One region of the Monashia sp. HAY1-5C genome, then DNA from elsewhere that is predicted to be linked to it. Evidence: predicted binding sites of a transcription regulator. Region 1 holds the regulator's gene; each other region holds the start of a gene.
What was found. The regulator LexA, encoded in region 1, represses DNA repair genes until DNA is damaged. The targets are predictions, from matches to a motif close to TCGAACANNTGTTCGA.
Positions count from the first base shown of each region.

Region 1 (5,949 bases):
GACATCGTGCTCGCCGACGAGCTCGTCGCGTCGTTCCACGCGCCGCGGTGCCTGGTCTGTGGCTACGACACGGTCAAGCCGGACGTCGTGTTCTTCGGCGAGTCGGTGCCGAAGTCCTTGGTGGAGAAGTGTTTCGGACTCGTGGAGTCGGCGGGTGCCGTGCTGGTCCTCGGGTCATCGCTGGCCGTGATGAGCGGGTACCGGTTCGTGCGGCGGGCGCACCAGGCCGGTGTGCCGGTGGCCATCGTGACCCGCTCTGCGACGCGGGGGGACGCCGAGGCCACGATCCGCCTGCATGCCCCGCTCGGCGAAGCGCTGCCGCGCCTGCGCGCCGCGCTCGGTCACTGACGCGACGCTCCGGCTCGTACGCCGACGCCGATGCCGACGACGGGCCTGTGGACGACGGCGGGCGCTCGGGATGCGGTTGCGGCACCATCTGTGGGAGCGTTCGATGACGTTTTCGCCCGTTTGCGCCCGGTGGGCAGGGCCACAGATTCGCCGAACAGGGGGCCGAGACTCGTGCTGAGACACCAGAGGATGACGTGCGCCGCCGTTGGTCTGGCGCTGGCGACGACGCTGGCGGCCTGCGGCGGGGGCGGCGACCCGGCCCCGGCGCAGACGAGTGCGCCGGTTTCGTCGACGACCGCGAGTGGGACGAGCACGACCTCAGCGGCGCCCACGACCGCATCGACCAGTGCAGGCCCCACCTTCCCGGCAGGCCTCCCCGACGCGGCCAAGACCAAGGACAAGGCCGGCGCCGAAGCCTTTGTTAGATACTTCATTCGTGAATTAAATGCGTCGTGGCGGCGACCGGACGCGTCTGCGCTGAAGCCGCTTTGCCTCTCAGAGTCTCAATCTTGTGCATCGTTTATGAGGACATCGGCGGAGTTGGCGGAAAAGGGGCAGAGGTACGATTCGGACCCGGTTCGAATTGATGAGCTTGTAACTCTTGCCGCGTCCTTTAGTCCATTGCGCGTCCAAATGTATGGTGGTCAGACCGGCGCGCGAATTGTCGACAAGTCTGGAAAGGTGGTCGACACGGACAAGCGCTCAAACACTACCAACATGTTCTACTTGGTGTGGACGCGGTCTGGATGGTCTGTACAGGCGATCAAGGACGTAGCGTGAGCGCCAATCTGAGGCGGCTCGCTTGGGGCATTGCAGGTGCGGTGGCGCTGGGGGCCTTGCTCACTCCGATTGCCTTTGCCAAGGACGGGTGGGGATCCGGGAGCGGCGCCGACGGGACGACCGTGGACGTCACCCGCCAAGAATTGTCAGACCTTCAGGCCGAATATCAGCGTGCCCTGGCAAGCCCGCAGCCCCATTGGACATATCGCACCCGAATCAGTGCGTGTGACCTTGGCGGTCGTGACGCGAGCGCACCTTGTTATGAAGAAGCCGTCCTCGCATGTGCAGGAAACAGCGCGACGGAGGGCCGCGGGCCCCTCACCGACGTCTTGCGCATGTGGGTGGACGAGACCGGTAAGCCAACGTCCGACCGCATGCCGGCAACCAGGGGGGTGGTGGAACCAAACGGGTGGATCCTTCTGGGCACGACCTGCCTCCCCGAAATGGTCCCCGGAGTCAAGCCACTGCCGACTCTATCCATGATTATTGCGGCGTGGCATAAGACGCCGTGGTCCCACGGAACGATCTCCACGCAGCCGAAGGGGAACACGACGCTCGTCAACCTCAAGACCTTCTACAAGGTCGACTGGGCCAGCAGCGGGTTTGAGCCGGGCGAGATCGACCTCGTCGACCCGGCCACGATGTTCGGGTACCGCGTCGAGATCCGTCCGAAGCTCGTCAGCTACGTGTACCGATTCGGGGACGGCACGAGCGAGGGTCCCACCACCTCGCCCGGTGGCGTCTACCCCGACGGCGACATCGTCCACACCTACCGCAGACCGGGCACGTACACGTCGCGGGTCGACGTGACGTTCGGCGCGGACTTCCGCATCAACGGCGGCGCGTGGATCTCGATCCCCGACACGGTGACCGTGCCGCAGCCGGGCACCCCGATCACCGTCAAGGAGGCGCGGAGCGTCCTCGTCCGCAACTAATCGTCCGACGACCCGCGGTGGCGAACCACCGGGCCGTCACTCGGCGATGGCGGCGCCCCTACGAGCCTCGAGGTCCGTGCTGTCGCGCAGGTCCCACAGCTCCTTGGTCTGGAGGATCCAGTAGGCGCAGAACAGGACGATGATGATGACCTCGCAGATCAGGATCACGTGGTCGAAGCCGTGCAGCGTCAGGTGTGCGAGCACCGTGAGGGCCAGCAGCGCAGCCAGGGTCCCGGCGATGACGAGGTACCACCTCTTGTACCCCGCCGCTTCTTGGGTCGAGGTGTGTCGGTCCTCGACCCGGAAGGCGCTGAGGACCATGACGGCGATGACGCCGGCCACCATCGTCGCGGCGGCGATGCCGTGGCTCAGGGCCACGAAACGGTCGGGCAGCGCGAGGAAGAGCACGAGCTCGAACACGACCACGGCACTGCACGCCGCGGTGACGAGCAGGGTGCGCACCGGTGGTCGGCGTGCGGGGTCCCTGAGCTCGGCGCGTCGCAGCCATGCCGTCACGACGAGGGCGAGGAGACCCACGGCGACCAGGGACCACACGCTGTTGTCGACCGCGTCGGAGATGGCCGTCGTGGGCAGGGCGAACGGGTTCGGCGCGCCTGCAACACTGCAGCGATCGTCCGGGACGGTGGGCACCATCGCGACCACGAACGCCATGAAGCCGGAGAAGTTGAGGAGCACGTCCTCCTCCGACGAGTGGCCCTTGTAGACGACGAGGGCGGCGCCGAGCGCGCAGAGGCTGCCGACGAAGACCGTGCGCGCAGGGGTGAAGTAGTAGGCGCTGATCGAGCCCAGCCAGCACGACCGGTTCGTGCCCCACCACCACTGGAGCACGACGGACAGCAGCAGCATGAGCAGCAGCGCCACCATGCCGCCCCGCAGATAGCGATACGTGAAGACGACGTCGCGGTCGGGCCGGTCGGGCATGGCGTCCTCCTCAGGCACTGTGCTCCCAGAGTGGCGAGTCCAGGGTGCGGATACCTCACGACGCGCCGCGGAGGATCCGCGACGCGCCCGTGATGTGGCCGCGGTGGGGGCTGCTCAGACGCGACGCAGGACTGCGGTCACCTTTCCGAGGATCGTCGCATCGTCGCCGTCGATCGGGTCGTAGGCCTCGTTGTGAGGCAGCAACCACACGTGACCGTCCTTGCGCTTGAAGGTCTTCACCGTGGCCTCGTTGTCGAGCATCGCCGCGACGATGTCGCCGTTCTCGGCAGTCGGCTGCTGGCGCACGACCACCCAGTCGCCATCGCAGATCGCGGCGTCGACCATCGAGTCGCCCTGGACCTTGAGCAGGAAGAGCTGCCCCTCGCCGACGACCTGGCGGGGCAGCGGGAAGACGTCCTCGACGACCTCCTCGGCGGTGATGGGCACCCCGGCGGCGATCTTGCCGAGGACGGGGACGTACGACGCCTCGGGGCGCGTGTCACCGGAGTCGGTCTCGACGTCGTGCTGGTCGGACGCTGCGGCGCGCCCGCGGCGCCCCGTCGCGTCTCCGGCGTCGGGGGAGACGACCTCGAGGGCGCGCGGACGGTTGGGGTCCCGACGCAGGTAGCCCTTGCGCTCGAGGGCGGCGAGCTGGTGGCTGACGCTCGACGGGCTGGCGAGCCCGACGGCCTCACCGATCTCGCGCATGCTCGGCGGGTAGCCGCGTCGGTCGACGGAGTTGCGGATCACCTCGAGCACGCGCCGCTGGCGCATCGTCAGCCCATCGCCCTTGTCGCGGTCGGGAAGCTCGGTCACGCCCATGGTGTCCCCTTCGTCGGCGGCCCCAGGCACCCCGGTCCCGGCGCTCGCGAGGCCAGTGTCAGTGGTGACTGGTGTGGTTGGTGGTGTGAGGAAAGCGTACGGGGTTCGAACACAGTTGCCAAACACCTGTTCGAAGCATGTCTCGACTTCATCGACCAGACGTGCTACAACTCGTACAGGCGTTCTATCGAACACATGTTCGCAAGTCAGCAGCAAGGGGAGGTCAGCATGAGCGTGGTCGCCATCGAAGCCGTTCGCCGGCAGCGGGAGACGGAGGTCGGGGAGTCCGACTTCGTCTCGCGGCCGCAGCTCGTCCTCGTTCCCACCGGACGCGCCGCCGTGCGGGCCGCCCGTGCCGCCCGCCCGCGGATGCGCCTGACGCGGTTCGGCCGCCTCGTCGTGACGCTCTTCGTCGGCGCCGTGGTCCTCGCCCTCGGGATCGGCCTCGCCGGTCAGCTCGCCTCGGCCACGGGTGCACCGCGCACGATCACGGTCGAGTCAGGTCAGACCCTGTCGGGCATCGCGGCTCGTGAGCTCCCGGGCCTTCCGGTGCGCGAGGGGGTCGTCGAGCTGCAGCTGGCCAACTCCCTCTCGACGTCGATGATCCACACGGGCCAGCGGCTCGTCATCCCGGCTCCCTGACGTCGCCGTTCGTGCCGCCTCCCGGCACGTCCCCCGACCGCCGCGTTGGCTCCACCTTCAGCGGCTGGCCCTCCAGGCGCTTCGACCCCGTCTGGTGGCCCGGACGCCGCACCCCTTCGGGTGCGGCGTCCTGCTGTGTCCGGCTTCGGCCGCCCTGTGGATGAGGCATGGACGCTGGGCGCCGGTCCCCGGGCCTGTGGATGCACCTCTGCCCGCGAGCGATGTCCTTCCTACCGTGGGGATCTCGGGAAGGGGAGCGCGCATGCGGTACGAGGTGGACACGGGCACGGTCGACGACGCCGCCGCGACGGCAGACTGGGCGCTCGCGCGCCTGACCGTGGTGAGGCCGGATCTCGCGGTCGAGCCGGTCGGGGTGGCGCTCGCCGGCGGCATGCTCGCCGCATCCGTCTCCCGGATCTCGCTCGCCTGGCGAGAACGTCTTCGTGAGGCCCGTGTGGAGCTGCTCGGCCTCGGGTCGGCCCTCCAGGAGGCCTCGAGGCTCTACTCCGCGGTCGAGCATGCCGCCGCCCGGGCGTTCACGAACCCGTCCGGTGACGGTGCGCCGTGACGACGTTCGACGTCGCTCGCGTGCGGACGGCTCGTCCCGGTGCCCTCGAGCTCGCCGCCCGCCGTCTCACGCAGAGCCGCCTCGAGGTCCAGGCCGTCGTCGCGGACCTGCTGCATCGCCGGGGCTCGACGTGGTCGGGACCGGCGTCGAGCGCGGCCGCCGAACGGCAGGTGACCCTCGTCGCCGGCCTCGCCCGCCTCGCGGCGTGCCTGGCGGCGTCGTCCACTGCCTTGCAGGACGGCGCCACCCGCCTCCAGGCCGCCCAGGACCTGCTCGCCCGGGCCGACGAGCGCGCGGCCTCCGACGGCGCCTGGCTCGGACACGACGGCACGCTGTTCCTGCCCGTGCGCGCGACCGGTCTCGACCCGGTCCTCGAGGCCCACCGCGCTCGACGCGACGAGCTGCTGCGCGAGGAGGTCCACACCTACCTCCGTCAGGCCGTGCGCATCGCGACAGACGTCGATGCCGGCCTCGCGGCGGACCTCCTCTCCGGCGCGCGCGGTGGTCGGTCCGCGATGGATCTTCTAGCCGCGAGGAGCACCCCGCCCGTGCCGGTGCCTCCGGTCGTCGTCCACGACGCGTCCGGCGCCTACGCGTCCGCCGCCTGGTGGCGCTGCCTCACCGAGGCGGAGCGCAACGCCGTCGTCCACGAGCACCCGCAGTGGGTCGGTGCGCGTGACGGCATCCCGGCCGTAGCGCGGCACGAGGCGAACCTCGTCCTCCTCGCGGAGGCAGAACGAGCGGCGTCGAGCGCCTACGAGGCTGCCCGCCGCGACCCGCGGAGCCGGCGGACGGCGGGCGCCGTGGCCCGGACTCGCGACCGTGTCGAGGACCTGCGGGCGATCCGCGCCGTCATCGGGCGTCGGGACGGGGTGGCTCGCCGGCTCGTGCTCGTCGATGCCACCGGCGCCG
Region 1 is NZ_JBPGXG010000011.1:39,056-45,004, reverse strand. It holds gene ACR9ZK_RS03190 (Sir2 family NAD-dependent protein deacetylase) at 1-348, shown strand, start outside; gene ACR9ZK_RS03185 (hypothetical protein) at 538-1,128, shown strand; gene ACR9ZK_RS03180 (PKD domain-containing protein) at 1,608-2,063, shown strand; gene ACR9ZK_RS03175 (hypothetical protein) at 2,100-3,005, opposite strand; gene lexA (transcriptional repressor LexA) at 3,120-3,827, opposite strand; gene ACR9ZK_RS03165 (LysM peptidoglycan-binding domain-containing protein) at 4,056-4,469, shown strand; gene ACR9ZK_RS03160 (hypothetical protein) at 4,732-5,037, shown strand; gene ACR9ZK_RS03155 (alpha/beta hydrolase) at 5,034-5,949, shown strand, end outside.

Region 2 (5,949 bases), on a different contig from region 1:
GAGGGTGCGTGTCGCGGACCTGCGGATGGACGTGCGTGCCACGGAGGCCTCACTGACCCGTCGGGGTGGTGCCGGGCGCGTCGTCGCCGGGAGCCACGGCAGGACCCTCGCTGGAGCCGCCGGCGGCCGCGGGGTCCTGCTTCATCGCGACGGCGCGGCGGTCGACGCGGATCGTGACGCCCTCGGCGACCTCGAGCCAGGCGGAGGAGTCGTCGAGGTGGCGGACGGTGCCGAAGATGCCGGAGGACGTGACGACCTGGTCGCCGACGGACAGGGCGGAGCTGAACTCCCGCATCTGCCTCATCCGCTTGTTCTGGGTCCAGAACAGCCACCCGATGAGGAGCAGGGGCAGGAGGAAGATCAGCAACGAGAAGGACCCGTTGGAGTTCATGTCAGCTCAATCCTTCGTGTCTACGTCCGGTGCACACCCAGCACGGCGATCCCGATCGTGTGGGACCGGTGGGGCGTCGGCTGTGGCGTCAACGACCGGAGGCACCTGATGGTGCCGCGGCAGCGGCGAGGGTGCCCGCAGGAGTCTACGTGCGCGCCCGCAGTTTGTCAGAACGCTCACATCGTTCACACGCGGGCCTGCGGTCACGTTTTGGCAGCGTTTGCTCAGCCGTCGAAGCGGCCGCCGCCGGCGTCGTCGAGCGGCAGGGTCGCCGACCAGATGGCCTGGGCGTCGGCGGGCGGAGCCAGACCGAGGTGCTCCCAGGCCAGGGTCGAGGCGGCGCGGCCGCGGGGCGTGCGCACCATGAAGCCCTCGCGCACGAGGAACGGTTCCGCGACGGTCTCGACGGTGTCCGGCTCCTCCCCCACCGCCACGGCGAGCGTGGACAACCCGACGGGGCCTCCGGCGAAGCGCCGACACAGTGCCTCGAGGACGGCGCGGTCGAGGCGGTCGAGGCCGCGTTCGTCGACGTCGAACAGCTCGAGGGCCCTGCGTGCCGCGCTGCGGCTGACCCGGTGCTCGCCGTGGACCTGCGCCCAGTCGCGGACCCGGCGCAGCAACCGGTTGGCGATGCGCGGGGTCCCGCGGGAGCGCAGCGCGATCTCGGCGATGCCGTCCTCGTCGGCGTCGAGCCCGAGCAGCCGCGCCGAGCGGTGCAGGATCGAGACGAGGTCCTGCGGCGCGTAGAAGTCGAGGTGGCCGGTGAAGCCGAAGCGGTCGCGCAGGGGCGCCGGCAGCAGACCGGCGCGCGTCGTCGCGCCCACGACCGTGAAGGGGGGCAGCTCGAGCGGGATGGCGGTGGCTCCGGGGCCCTTGCCGATGATGACGTCGACCCGGAAGTCCTCCATGGCCAGGTAGAGCATCTCCTCGGCCGAGCGGGACATCCGGTGGATCTCGTCGAGGAAGAGGACCTCGCCCTCGGCGAGGGAGGACAGCACGGACGCGAGGTCACCCGCGTGCTGGATGGCGGGTCCCGACGTGATGCGGATCGGCTGCTCGAGCTCGCTCGCGACGATCATCGCCAGCGTGGTCTTGCCGAGCCCGGGGGGCCCGGACAACAGGACGTGGTCCGGCGGCGTGCCGCGACCGCGGGCCGCCGTGAGGACGAGCCCGAGCTGCTCGCGGACGCGGTCCTGCCCGGGGAAGTCGTCGAGGCGACGCGGGCGGAGCGCGGCCTCGACCTGGCGCTCGTCACCCGGGCCGTCGTCGTGGACCCGCGCGTCGACGATGCGCGCGGTCGCGTCGAACGACCCGTCGTCCCAGACCTCGAGGTCGGGCAGGTCGGCGGCCTCGGCGCCGGACCGGTCGCGGCTCATCGGCCCAGCTCCTGGAGGGCGGCCCGCAGGAGCGCGGAGACGCCGGCGCCCTCCGCGGCTCTCGGCGCGACCTTGTCGAGGGCGTCCTCGGCCTGTCGCACGTTCCACCCCAGCCCGACGAGGGCCTCGCGCACCTGCTCGCGCCACGCGTCGCCCGTCTCGAGCGGGACCGGCTCGGCCGCGCTGCCGGACCCGGGGAGCGCGCCGAGCTTGTCCTTGAGCTCGAGCACGAGCCGCTCGGCGCCCTTGCGGCCGATGCCCGGCACCTTGGTCAGCGCCGCGACGTCGCCCGTGCCGAGGGCCACCCGGACCGCGTCGGGCGAGTGGACGGCGAGAAGCGCGAGCGCGAGACGCGGGCCGACGCCGGACACGGTCTGGACGGTCTCGAAGACGAGCTTCTCGTCGTCGGTGGCGAAGCCGTACAGCGTCAGCGAGTCCTCGCGCACGACGAGCGTCGTGGCGAGGTCGGCCTGCGCGCCGTGCCGGACCGACGCCGCCGTCGCGGGCGTCGTGTGCACGAGCATCCCCACGCCGCCGACCCCGAGGACGAGGGAGTCGAGGCCGACCTTGAGGACGGTGCCGGACAGGGACGCGATCATCGGGGGCGGGCTCCTGGGAGGGTGCGAGCGGGACGGGCCGGTGGGGTCGAGGCGGTCGGCGTGCGCGACGGACGGGAGGCGCGGGGCCGGCGGGCGAGCAGCTCGTCGCGCGCCTGCTCGAGCCGGTTCTGGGTGCCGCCGCGCCACACGTGGCAGATGGCGAGGGCGAGGGCGTCGGCGGCGTCGGCGGGCTTCGGTGGCGTGTCGAGGCCGAGGAGGCGGGTCACCATCGTCGTGACCTGCGCCTTGTCCGCGCGGCCGCTGCCGCTCACGGCCGCCTTGACCTCGGTGGGGGTGTGCAGCGTGACGGGTAGGCCGCGCCGCTCGGCGAGCATCATGACGATGCCCGTGACCTGGGCGGTGCCCATGACCGTCGAGACGTTGGTGTCGGCGAAGACGCGCTCGATGGCGACGGCCTCGGGCCGGTGCCGCTCGAACCAGTGCCGCATCTCGTCCTCGACGGCGACCAGGCGGCGCGGCGTCGGGTCGCCGGACGGGGTGCGGATCACGCCGACCTCGACGAGCGCGAGCCGCCGCCCGGGAGACCCGTCGACGACGCCGACGCCGCAGCGGGTCAGGCCGGGGTCGACGGCGAGGACGCGCACGGCACCTCCTGGGGCGGTCGTCGGGTCGGTCGGGCGGTTCGAACCGGCGGCCGATCCGAACAGGTGTTCGGGACCAACGCTAACCGCCCGGTCCGCCGGCGACGAGGAGGCACGCCGGTCACCGACGTGCCTCCTCGTCTGCGCTCGGACGACGCCGTCCGGGTGGGCTCACTCCTCGGCGTCGAGCTCCGCGAGCACGTCGTCGGGGATGTCGCCGTTGGCGTAGACGTTCTGGACGTCGTCGCTGTCCTCGAGGGCGTCGATGACGCGGATCATCTTCTTCGCGCCGTCGAGGCCGAGGGGCACCTGCAGGTTGGGCACGAAGGACGCCTCGGCGGAGTCGTAGTCGATGCCGGCCTCCTGGACGGCCCGGCGGACCGCGACGAAGTCGCTTGCCTCGGAGACGATCTCCCAGGTGTCGCCGTTGTCGTTGACCTCTTCGGCGCCCGCCTCGAGGACGACCTCGAGGATGTCGTCCTCGGACGTGCCGTCCTTGGGCACGATGACGACGCCCTTGCGGTTGAAGACGTAGGCGACCGAGCCCGGGTCGGCCAGCTGGCCGCCGTTGCGGGTCAGGGCCGTGCGGACCTCGGCAGCCGCACGGTTGCGGTTGTCGGTGAGGCACTCGATGAGGAGCGCGACGCCGTTGGGCGCGTAGCCCTCGTACATGATCGTCTGCCAGTCGGACCCGCCGGCCTCGGCACCCGAGCCACGCTTGACGGCGCGGTCGATGTTGTCGTTCGGGACCGAGGTCTTCTTCGCCTTCTGGATCGCGTCGTAGAGCGTCGGGTTGCCGGCGGGGTCACCGCCGCCCTGCTTGGCCGCGACCTCGATGTTCTTGATGAGCTTGGCGAAGAGCTTGCCGCGCTTGGCGTCGATGGCAGCCTTCTTGTGCTTCGTGGTGGCCCATTTGGAGTGGCCGCTCATGCAGTGTCCTCGCGTTCCGGTCTACTGGCAGTGCTGCGTGACGATCTTGACGAACTCGGCGTGGATGCGGCGGTCTCCCCCGACCTCGGGATGGAAGGAGGTCGCCATGAGGTTCCCCTGCCGAACCGCGACGATCCTACCGGCGGCCGGCCCGTCGCTGACTCGCGCGAGCACCTCGACGGCCTCCCCCGCCGTCTCGACCCACGGAGCGCGGATGAAGACGGCGTGCACCGTGCCGTCGAGGCCGGCGAACTCGAGGTCCTGCTCGAAGGAGTCGACCTGCCGGCCGAAGGCGTTGCGGCGCACGGTGACGTCGAGGCCGCCGAGGGTCTGCTGGTCCGGGCGTCCGTCGGCGATGCGGTCGGCGAGCATGATCATGCCGGCGCACGACCCGAACACCGGGAGTCCCTCGGCGATGCGCCGTCGCAGCGGTTCCTGGAGGTCGAAGGCGCGGACGAGCTTGTCCATGGTGGTCGACTCGCCGCCGGGCACGACGAGCCCGTCGAGCCGGTCGACCTCGCCGGGACGCCGGACCAGGGTGACGTCGGCGCCGAGGTCGGTGAGGGCTGCGGCGTGCTCGCGGACGTCGCCCTGGACGGCGAGGACGCCGATGCGGGGTGCTGCCATGAGGGCGAGGGTATGCCGCGCGCTCCCTGCGGGTCACACCGGCCCGGCGTCTGGGACCCGAGACAGTCGGTGACGGACCGGTCCTGACGCGCGCCGGGCCGACCGGGATACGTTGCGGCCATGACCCTCAGCGCTCTCGACACCCTCCTGTCCGCCGCCGAGGCCGCGGACGCCGCGTCGCCCCTGGCGGGAACCCGTGACCTCTTCGACCTGCCGGAGGGCGTCATCTACCTCGACGGCAACTCGCTCGGGGCCCTGCCGCGCGCCGTCGGACCGGTCCTCGAGGACGTCGTGCGCCGCCAGTGGGGCGAGCGACTCATCCGGTCCTGGAACGAGGCCGACTGGTGGGGCGCGCAGACCCGCGTCGGCGACGCGGTGGGGCGCATCGTCGGGGCGGCACCGGGCCAGGTCGTCGTCACCGACTCGACGTCGGTCAACCTGTTCAAGGCCGTCGTGGGCGCGGCACGACTGCGGCCGGGCCGCACCGTCGTGCTCACCGACCCCGACTCGTTCCCGACCGACCTCTACATGACCGAGGCAGCCGCCCGCCTCTGCGGCCTCGAGGTGCGACGGGTGTCGCCGCGCGACGCGGTCGCCGCCGTCCACGAAGTGGGTGACGCCCTCGCCCTCGCCGCCTACTCGAGCGTCGACTACCGCACCGGTGAGCTGTGGGACCTTCGCCCCCTGACCGACGTCGCGCACGAGGAGGGTGCGCTCGTCTGCTGGGACCTGTGCCACTCGGCGGGCGTCGTCGACGTCGACCTCGACGCGAACGGCGTCGACCTGGCCGTCGGCTGCGGCTACAAGTACCTCAACGGCGGCCCCGGGGCTCCGGCGTTCATCTACGTCGCGGCCCGGCACCAGGACCGGTTCGACCAGCCGCTGGCCGGCTGGCAGGGGCACGCCCGGCCCTTCGACATGAGCCCGGACTACGAGCCGCACGCCGGCATCACCCGAGCCCGGGTCGGCACCCCGCCGCTGCTGTCCGTCCTCGCCCTGGAGGCGGCCCTGACGGCCTACGACGGCCTGTCCCCCGCCGACGTCCGCGCCGCGTCGCTGTCGGTGACGGCCACCTTCCTCGACGCTCTCGGGGCGCTCGGCGTGGACCTGCCCCTCGCGACGCCGCGCCCGGCGGAGCGTCGCGGGTCCCAGGTCTCGCTGCGCCACCCGCAGGCCTTCGCCGTCGTGCAGGCGCTCATCGCCCGCGGCGTCATCGGTGACTTCCGCGAGCCCGACATCGTGCGGCTCGGGTTCGCGCCGCTCTACGTGACGCACGTCGACGCGGTGAGGGCCGCGGAGCACGTCCGCGACGTCGTCGAGGGCCGCGAGTTCGAGCGTCCGGAGTTCGCCGAGCGCGGCGCGGTCACCTGAGGCCTCTCACGGGCCATGGCCGTGCGGGCTTCGCGGGGCCGTGACGGCGCGCC
Region 2 is NZ_JBPGXG010000129.1:4,404-10,352, reverse strand. It holds gene secD (protein translocase subunit SecD) at 1-42, opposite strand, end outside; gene yajC (preprotein translocase subunit YajC) at 50-391, opposite strand; gene ruvB (Holliday junction branch migration DNA helicase RuvB) at 616-1,767, opposite strand; gene ruvA (Holliday junction branch migration protein RuvA) at 1,764-2,366, opposite strand; gene ruvC (crossover junction endodeoxyribonuclease RuvC) at 2,363-2,971, opposite strand; gene ACR9ZK_RS17180 (YebC/PmpR family DNA-binding transcriptional regulator) at 3,140-3,898, opposite strand; gene pdxT (pyridoxal 5'-phosphate synthase glutaminase subunit PdxT) at 3,920-4,525, opposite strand; gene kynU (kynureninase) at 4,646-5,896, shown strand.
Region 2: a site for LexA is predicted at 3,027-3,042, ahead of ruvC (crossover junction endodeoxyribonuclease RuvC). Genes of this name have one in related genera too.

Region 3 (5,949 bases), on a different contig from region 1:
AAGATGCCGAGGGGCGTCCACGGCTGCCACGGTCGGGGCGCGGCGGCGTAGGCCTCGAGGCCGAGGGCCCGGATCTCGGTGGAGTCGGAAAGGCCTGCTGCGAGAGTGGAGTTCACACCGTCGACGTAGGCCGAGAGCCACTCCTGGGTCTCGGCGTCGAGCTTCTCGAAGCAGCGGCGGACCGTCCACTCGAGCCGCACCTGTCGTGCGAACCGGTCCCAGTCCACGCCTGCCGCGCCCAGGTGCTCGGCGGTACGTCCCTCCATGCGCCACCGGTGGTTCTCCACCTGCCAGGCACGGTCGAGGGCGGTGACCTGGCCCTGTACCCGAGCCAGCTCCATGACGTCGTCGGCCCACAGGTGGGGGATCCCGAGGGGGTCGCGTCGGACGCGTTCCCTCACCTGGCGTCCCGGAGCCGGCCCCACGCGTGCCAGCGGTCGACCGCGATGCGGGCCGTGACCCGGGCTCGGTCGCGCACCCGGTACGGCGACCCGGTGTAGTGCCGCGCGATGCGGTCGATGTCGCGCAGGTCGACGTCGTCGACGAGCTCGACGACGTGGCCCTGGATGCTGACGTGCGTGATCCAGTCGTCGGGGTCCATGGCGCTCAGGGCGACCCGCGGCTCACGGCGCAGGTGAGCGAGCCGGGTGCGTCCCGCGTCGAGGTTGACGAGGACCTGACCGTCCTCGAAGAGGTACCAGGTCGGGACCGACACGGGCTGGCCGTCACGGCGCACCGTGCTCATGGTGGCGTGGTTGGGTCGGGCGAGGAACGCGGTGACCTCGTCGGGCAGCGGTGGACCGGGCACGACGCGTCAGCCCTGCCCGCCCTGCGGGAAGCGGCTCTCGATCTCGCGGAAGAACGCGTCGGAGAGGCGCACGTACTGCCCGAGCGTCAGCCGGATGGGGTCACCCGGCGCGAGCCCGAGGACCGAGCGGGCCGGATCGGAGGCGAGCCGGGCCTCCGCGTCCAGCGTGCCGCCGTTCTCGAGCAGGGAGCGGACGATGGCCCGCACTTCCTGGACCGCCCCGCCGTCCCTGCCCTCGAGCGCCCGGAGCCGGTGGTCGAAGTAGCGCTCGAGGACGATGACCATGTTGTTGAAGTACTCGGACTCGAGCGACTCCAGGGCGCCCTCGAGGAGCACGACGTCGGCGTCGCCGTGGTCCCGGGACGCCTGGGCGACCTCGCGGAACATCGCCACCTGCGTCTCGACGCGGGAACGGCACGCGTCGACGTAGTCCTGCTCGTAGGCGTCCCAGTCGCGCATCGCCGGCATGGGCCCAGCCTAGCCACGCGGCGGGCCCGGGTCGCCGATGACGTCGCCGTTCCGGACGGCGCGCTACCTTGAGGCCATGGCGGATCGGCGGGAGCGCAACGTGCTCGGCGGCGACCTCGAACCGTGCGGCACCGACCCCCTGACCGGCTTCTACCGCGACGGCTGGTGCACGACCGGACCCGAGGACCGCGGCAGCCACACCATCTGCGTCGTCGCCACCCGCGAGTTCCTCGACCACCAGCGCTCCGTCGGCAACGACCTCGTGACGCCACGGCCCGAGTGGCGCTTCCCGGGCCTGACGCCCGGGGACCGGTGGTGCGTCGTCGCCGCGCGGTGGCTGCAGGCCCAGCAGGACGGTGTGGCCGCGCCGGTGTTCCTCGCTGCGACCCACGAGAAGGCGCTCGAGATCGTGCCGCTCCAGCTGCTCCAGGACTACGCCGCCGACATCCCCGACGACCCCAGCTCGTTGCTCTGACCGGCCGGCACCCGGTGCCGCGTGCCTGCGCGCGGTCGAACCCGTTTCGCGCGTTCCGGCCCGAACGAGCGACGCCGTGACGACAATCGTCGGACCGGGCACCGACCGCCCGAGCCGACGACCGAGGAGGCGACCGTGCACCACGTCCGTGCCGCACGCGTCGGCCTGCTCGGAGCCGCACTCGCAGCGGCGTTGACCGGGTCGCTGACCGGGTGCACCGCCGGCAAGCCCTCCGTCGAGCTGAGCCAGGCCGCGCCGCAGGGAGCCGGCGGCACCGCCACCGTGAGCGTGACCGTGACGCAGACGCAGGCCGTCACGCGGACGACCACGGTGCCGGTGACCTCGACGGTCACCGTGCGAGCAACCCCGACCGTGACCGTGACGATGCTCCCGCGACCTGCCCTGACGCGCACGACGGTGTTCAACCGGGCGACGGCTCTGGCCGGGTACTCCGCGCTGCTCGGCGACATCCGCCTGCTCGACCGGATGCCCTTGGCCGGCAGCGAGGCCGCCGTACGCCTCGACGCGCTGACCCACCACTTCGCCGTGCTCGCCGCGGGCGCTCCACCACCGGGCCTCGACGCCCCGACGTACTACGCGCGGCTGTCCTCGCTCCGGCTCTTCGCCGACGCCGCCACGCGTGAGGCCGAGGCGGGGTCACCGCAGGCAGCGGCGCGCTACGCCGTCATCCGGCAGGAGACGGGCACCTTCCTCGCCCTCGTCAACGGCGCCCTGTCGACGACCTACGTCCTCCCGCCGCCGCCTCCTCCGACTCCGACCCCGACGACCCCCTGACCCGACCTCGGCGCACGTCGGCGCGTACGTCGGCGAGCCGAGTTCGCCCTGGCACCCGTCTCGTCGGGTCAGCCCGGTGCCGGGGCGGCGCGGGTGGGGGTGAAGTCGACGAGGTGCAGGTGCAGGGTGCCGCCGGTCGGGGCAGGGTAGGTGCGCCCGAGGCGCGGCTGTGGGCGTGGGCGTGGGTGCGGTGGTGGGCCCGGGCGCCATGCCTTGGCCGATTCGGCTGGCCCGGCGGGTTCGGTTGACCTGTGGTGCGTGGCGGGTCGTCGGTCGGCTCGGGGTGGCCGGGCCGGCGGCCCGATCGCGAGCCCGTACCGGCTGGCGAAGTCGAGCCCGTCCGCCTTGGTGGGGTCGCCGGTGATGGTGTACTCGCCGCGGTGGTGGCCGTCGTGGTGGAAGGTGCACAGGCACAGCAGGTTGGCCAGGTCGGTGGGCCCACCGTCGCGCCAGTGCGTGAGGTGGTGGACCTCGAGGTGGATGTCGGTGCTGGCCCGGCAACCGGGGAAGCGGCAGCCGCGGTCGCGGTCCAGCACGAGGACCCGGGTCCGGTGCGGCACGACCCGATGGCTGCGGCCGACGTTGACCGGGTGCCCCTCGGTCTGCCAGACCGGGGTCAGGGTGCCGTCGCACGTGAGCCCGTCGGCGATGTGGCGGGGCAGGCGCGGGGTGCCGGTGAGCCAGCCGCCGTCGGTGTCCAGGTGGACCTGGACCCGGTAGCGGGCGCGTCGGGCGCGCGTGGGGGCGGTTCCGGACTCGAGGGAGCGGGTCGCGAGCAGGACGAGCGCGTCGGCCCAGGTGACCCGGTGCGGGCCGGGATGGGCGGCCGGGTCGCCCTCGATGACCTCCTCGATGACCTCGTGCCGGTCCGGGCCCTGCCCGGTAGCGCGGAAGAGGTGGTCCTTGGCCTCGGCGAGCGCGGCCCGCACGAGCGCGCCGACCTCGGCGGGCGCCTCGTACCGCAGCCGGAACCGGCCGTCGGGGCCGGTTCCCATGCTCAACGACGCCGGGGCGACGAGCTGCGGCCGCGCGGGCCCGGCCTCGTGCTCGGCGCCGGCGTCGGGACCGGTGGGTCGTTCGGCGGGCAGGAGGTTGCCGTCGTCGTCGAGGAGGCGAGGTTCGAGGGTGAAGTCGTAGCGGGTGACGGTGCGTTGCAGCTGCGGGACCGTCGCGTGCCGGGCGAACTCGGCGACCGTCTCGTCGAAGGCGGCCGGGGTGTGCCGGGCCACCACCGCGGCCTGGTCCAGGCTGATCCGGCCCTCGCGCAGCAAGGCGGTGGTGGCCGGCAGCTCGGCCGCCCGCCGGGCCAGCAGCACGACCGCGGCGGCCTGCCCGCGCGAGAGCCCGGCCCGCACGACGAGCCAGTGCTCCGGAGAGCGGATCCCGGCCGCCTGCCAGGACCCCTCGACCAGCGCGGCGGCGACGGCCTCGACGAGGCGGGCGTGCGCATCGTGCAGGTCGGCGGCCAGGGACGCGACGAGGTCCCAGTCCTGCTCGATCACCTCCTGCGACATACCTTTATCGTACAGGTGTTCGAATGGTATCGGAACCGTTGTCCACAACCAATTCTTCTGAGCCCCAGCGGATTTCGCGACACCTATGTGCCGCCGAGCCGACCTCGGGTATCGTCTCTTGCTGATCCGTGCACCCATTGCGTCAGACACGTGCGAGCTCGGCCACGCGGTCGACCTGGACCAGCGCGGGACGAGCCGTCCCGGTACTGAGCTCTATCCGGCCTCGACCTCTTCCCCGCGAACCGCGACGTCTCGACCCGCACCGTCGCCCGCAGCAAGCCCTCGGGCCGACGGGTGCGCGCGATCGGGCCCGGGCGGGCTCGGGCCCACCCGGGCCGTCCATTAGGCGGCCGCAAAGCGCAGGATCGCGCACTGGTTAGGCAGCGGGTAGGGCATCTCGACGCGCGTCAGGGCAGGCCGTCGTCAGGTCACGGCGAGGGCACGTCACCGTCGCCCAGGGTTGCTCACCCGTGGTTGGTCGACTCGATCGACGCGTCGTTCCGGGACACGCCGCCGGCGGCGCAGCATGTCACTGGCCACTCGGTCGGCCCGCTGGAGGGGAGGCGGGCCGACCGGTGGGGTCACGTCACCACCGTCAGCGCAGCGGTGGGACGCTCCCGAGGGTCGGCACGACGGGGGCGATCGTGCCGTCCGGGTTGTAGCGGAGCCGGTCGATGGTCACCTCGCGGTGCATGCCGTCGCCGCCGGGGATCGCGAACCGGTGGTAGGCGATGTACCAGTCGTCGGTGCCGGGCACCTGGACCACCGAGTGGTGGCCGGTGCCGAGGATGCCGAGCGACGGGTCTTTCGACAGGATGACCCCGCGGTTGACCAGGCCCGCCCCGAGGGGGCTCGTCATCGTCGCGTAGCCGACCCGGTAGTTCTCGCTGCGCGTGTCATCGATCGACCACGACAGGTAGTACTTGCCGTTCCGCTTGTGCATGAACAGGCCCTCGCGGAAGTCGGTGAGCCCGGTGAGCCGGACCACCCTGGCCGGGTCGTACGAGGTCAGGTCGGCGTTCAGGGGCACGACGTACGCGTTGCCGTTGCCCCAGTAGAGGTAGCTCTGGCCGTCGTCGTCGGTGAAGACCGCCGGGTCGATGGCCTGGCCGCCGTTCGGGTTCGACGCGACGAGCGGCTTGCCGATGGCGTCCCGGAAGGGCCCGGCGGGCGAGTCCGCAACGGCCACACCGATCTTCGCGTCCGCACAGAAGTAGAGGTAGTACCGGCCGTCCTTCTCGAGCGCCGCCGGTGCCCAGGCCCGGCCGTCGGCCCACGTGACGTCCGGCCCGAGGTCGAGGATGACCGGGTGCGCGGTCCAGTGGACGAGGTCCGTGCTCGACCACGTCGTGAACGTCGTGCTCGACCAGCCCTCGAAGCCATCCGTCGTCGCGTAGATCCAGTACGTGTCCCCGAACCGGACGATGTTCGGGTCGGCGTTGTAGCCGGGCAGGACCGGGCTGTTCATGACCACCGCGCTGACCTTCCACGCCCGCGTCGTCCCGTCGGCCCCGGTCACCGTGTAGGTCACGGGCGTCGAGAAGTCCTGGGTCGAGCCGTTGCCGGGCGTCACCCGTGCCTCGCCCGGCACGCCGAACGTCGGCGCGAGGTGGCGGACGTCGGCGCCCGGCTTCACCGGCAGCGTGACGGTGCCCGCGGTGGAGTCGATGATCGCCGGCACCCTGAGCGCGTCGAGCGTCACCGACCCGATCGCGGTCTCGTTGCCCGGCAGCGCGAGCACCTCCTCGGCCGAGAGGCCACGGTTCCACAGGGTGAACGACCGGACCCGGCCCTTGAGGTAGTGGTCGCCCGTGTACAGGGAGCGGCCCACGTAGCCGGCGGTCGTCACGCCGTCCCCGAGCTGCCCCGGCGTCACCGTGACGTTCGTG
Region 3 is NZ_JBPGXG010000052.1:8,693-14,641, forward strand. It holds gene ACR9ZK_RS10025 (penicillin acylase family protein) at 1-401, opposite strand, end outside; gene ACR9ZK_RS10030 (TIGR03618 family F420-dependent PPOX class oxidoreductase) at 398-808, opposite strand; gene ACR9ZK_RS10035 (hypothetical protein) at 815-1,276, opposite strand; gene ACR9ZK_RS10040 (DUF2237 family protein) at 1,353-1,751, shown strand; gene ACR9ZK_RS10045 (hypothetical protein) at 1,887-2,546, shown strand; gene ACR9ZK_RS10050 (HNH endonuclease signature motif containing protein) at 2,615-4,060, opposite strand; gene ACR9ZK_RS10055 (family 43 glycosylhydrolase) at 4,656-5,949, opposite strand, start outside.
Region 3: a site for LexA is predicted at 4,068-4,083, ahead of ACR9ZK_RS10050 (HNH endonuclease signature motif containing protein). Genes of this name have one in related genera too.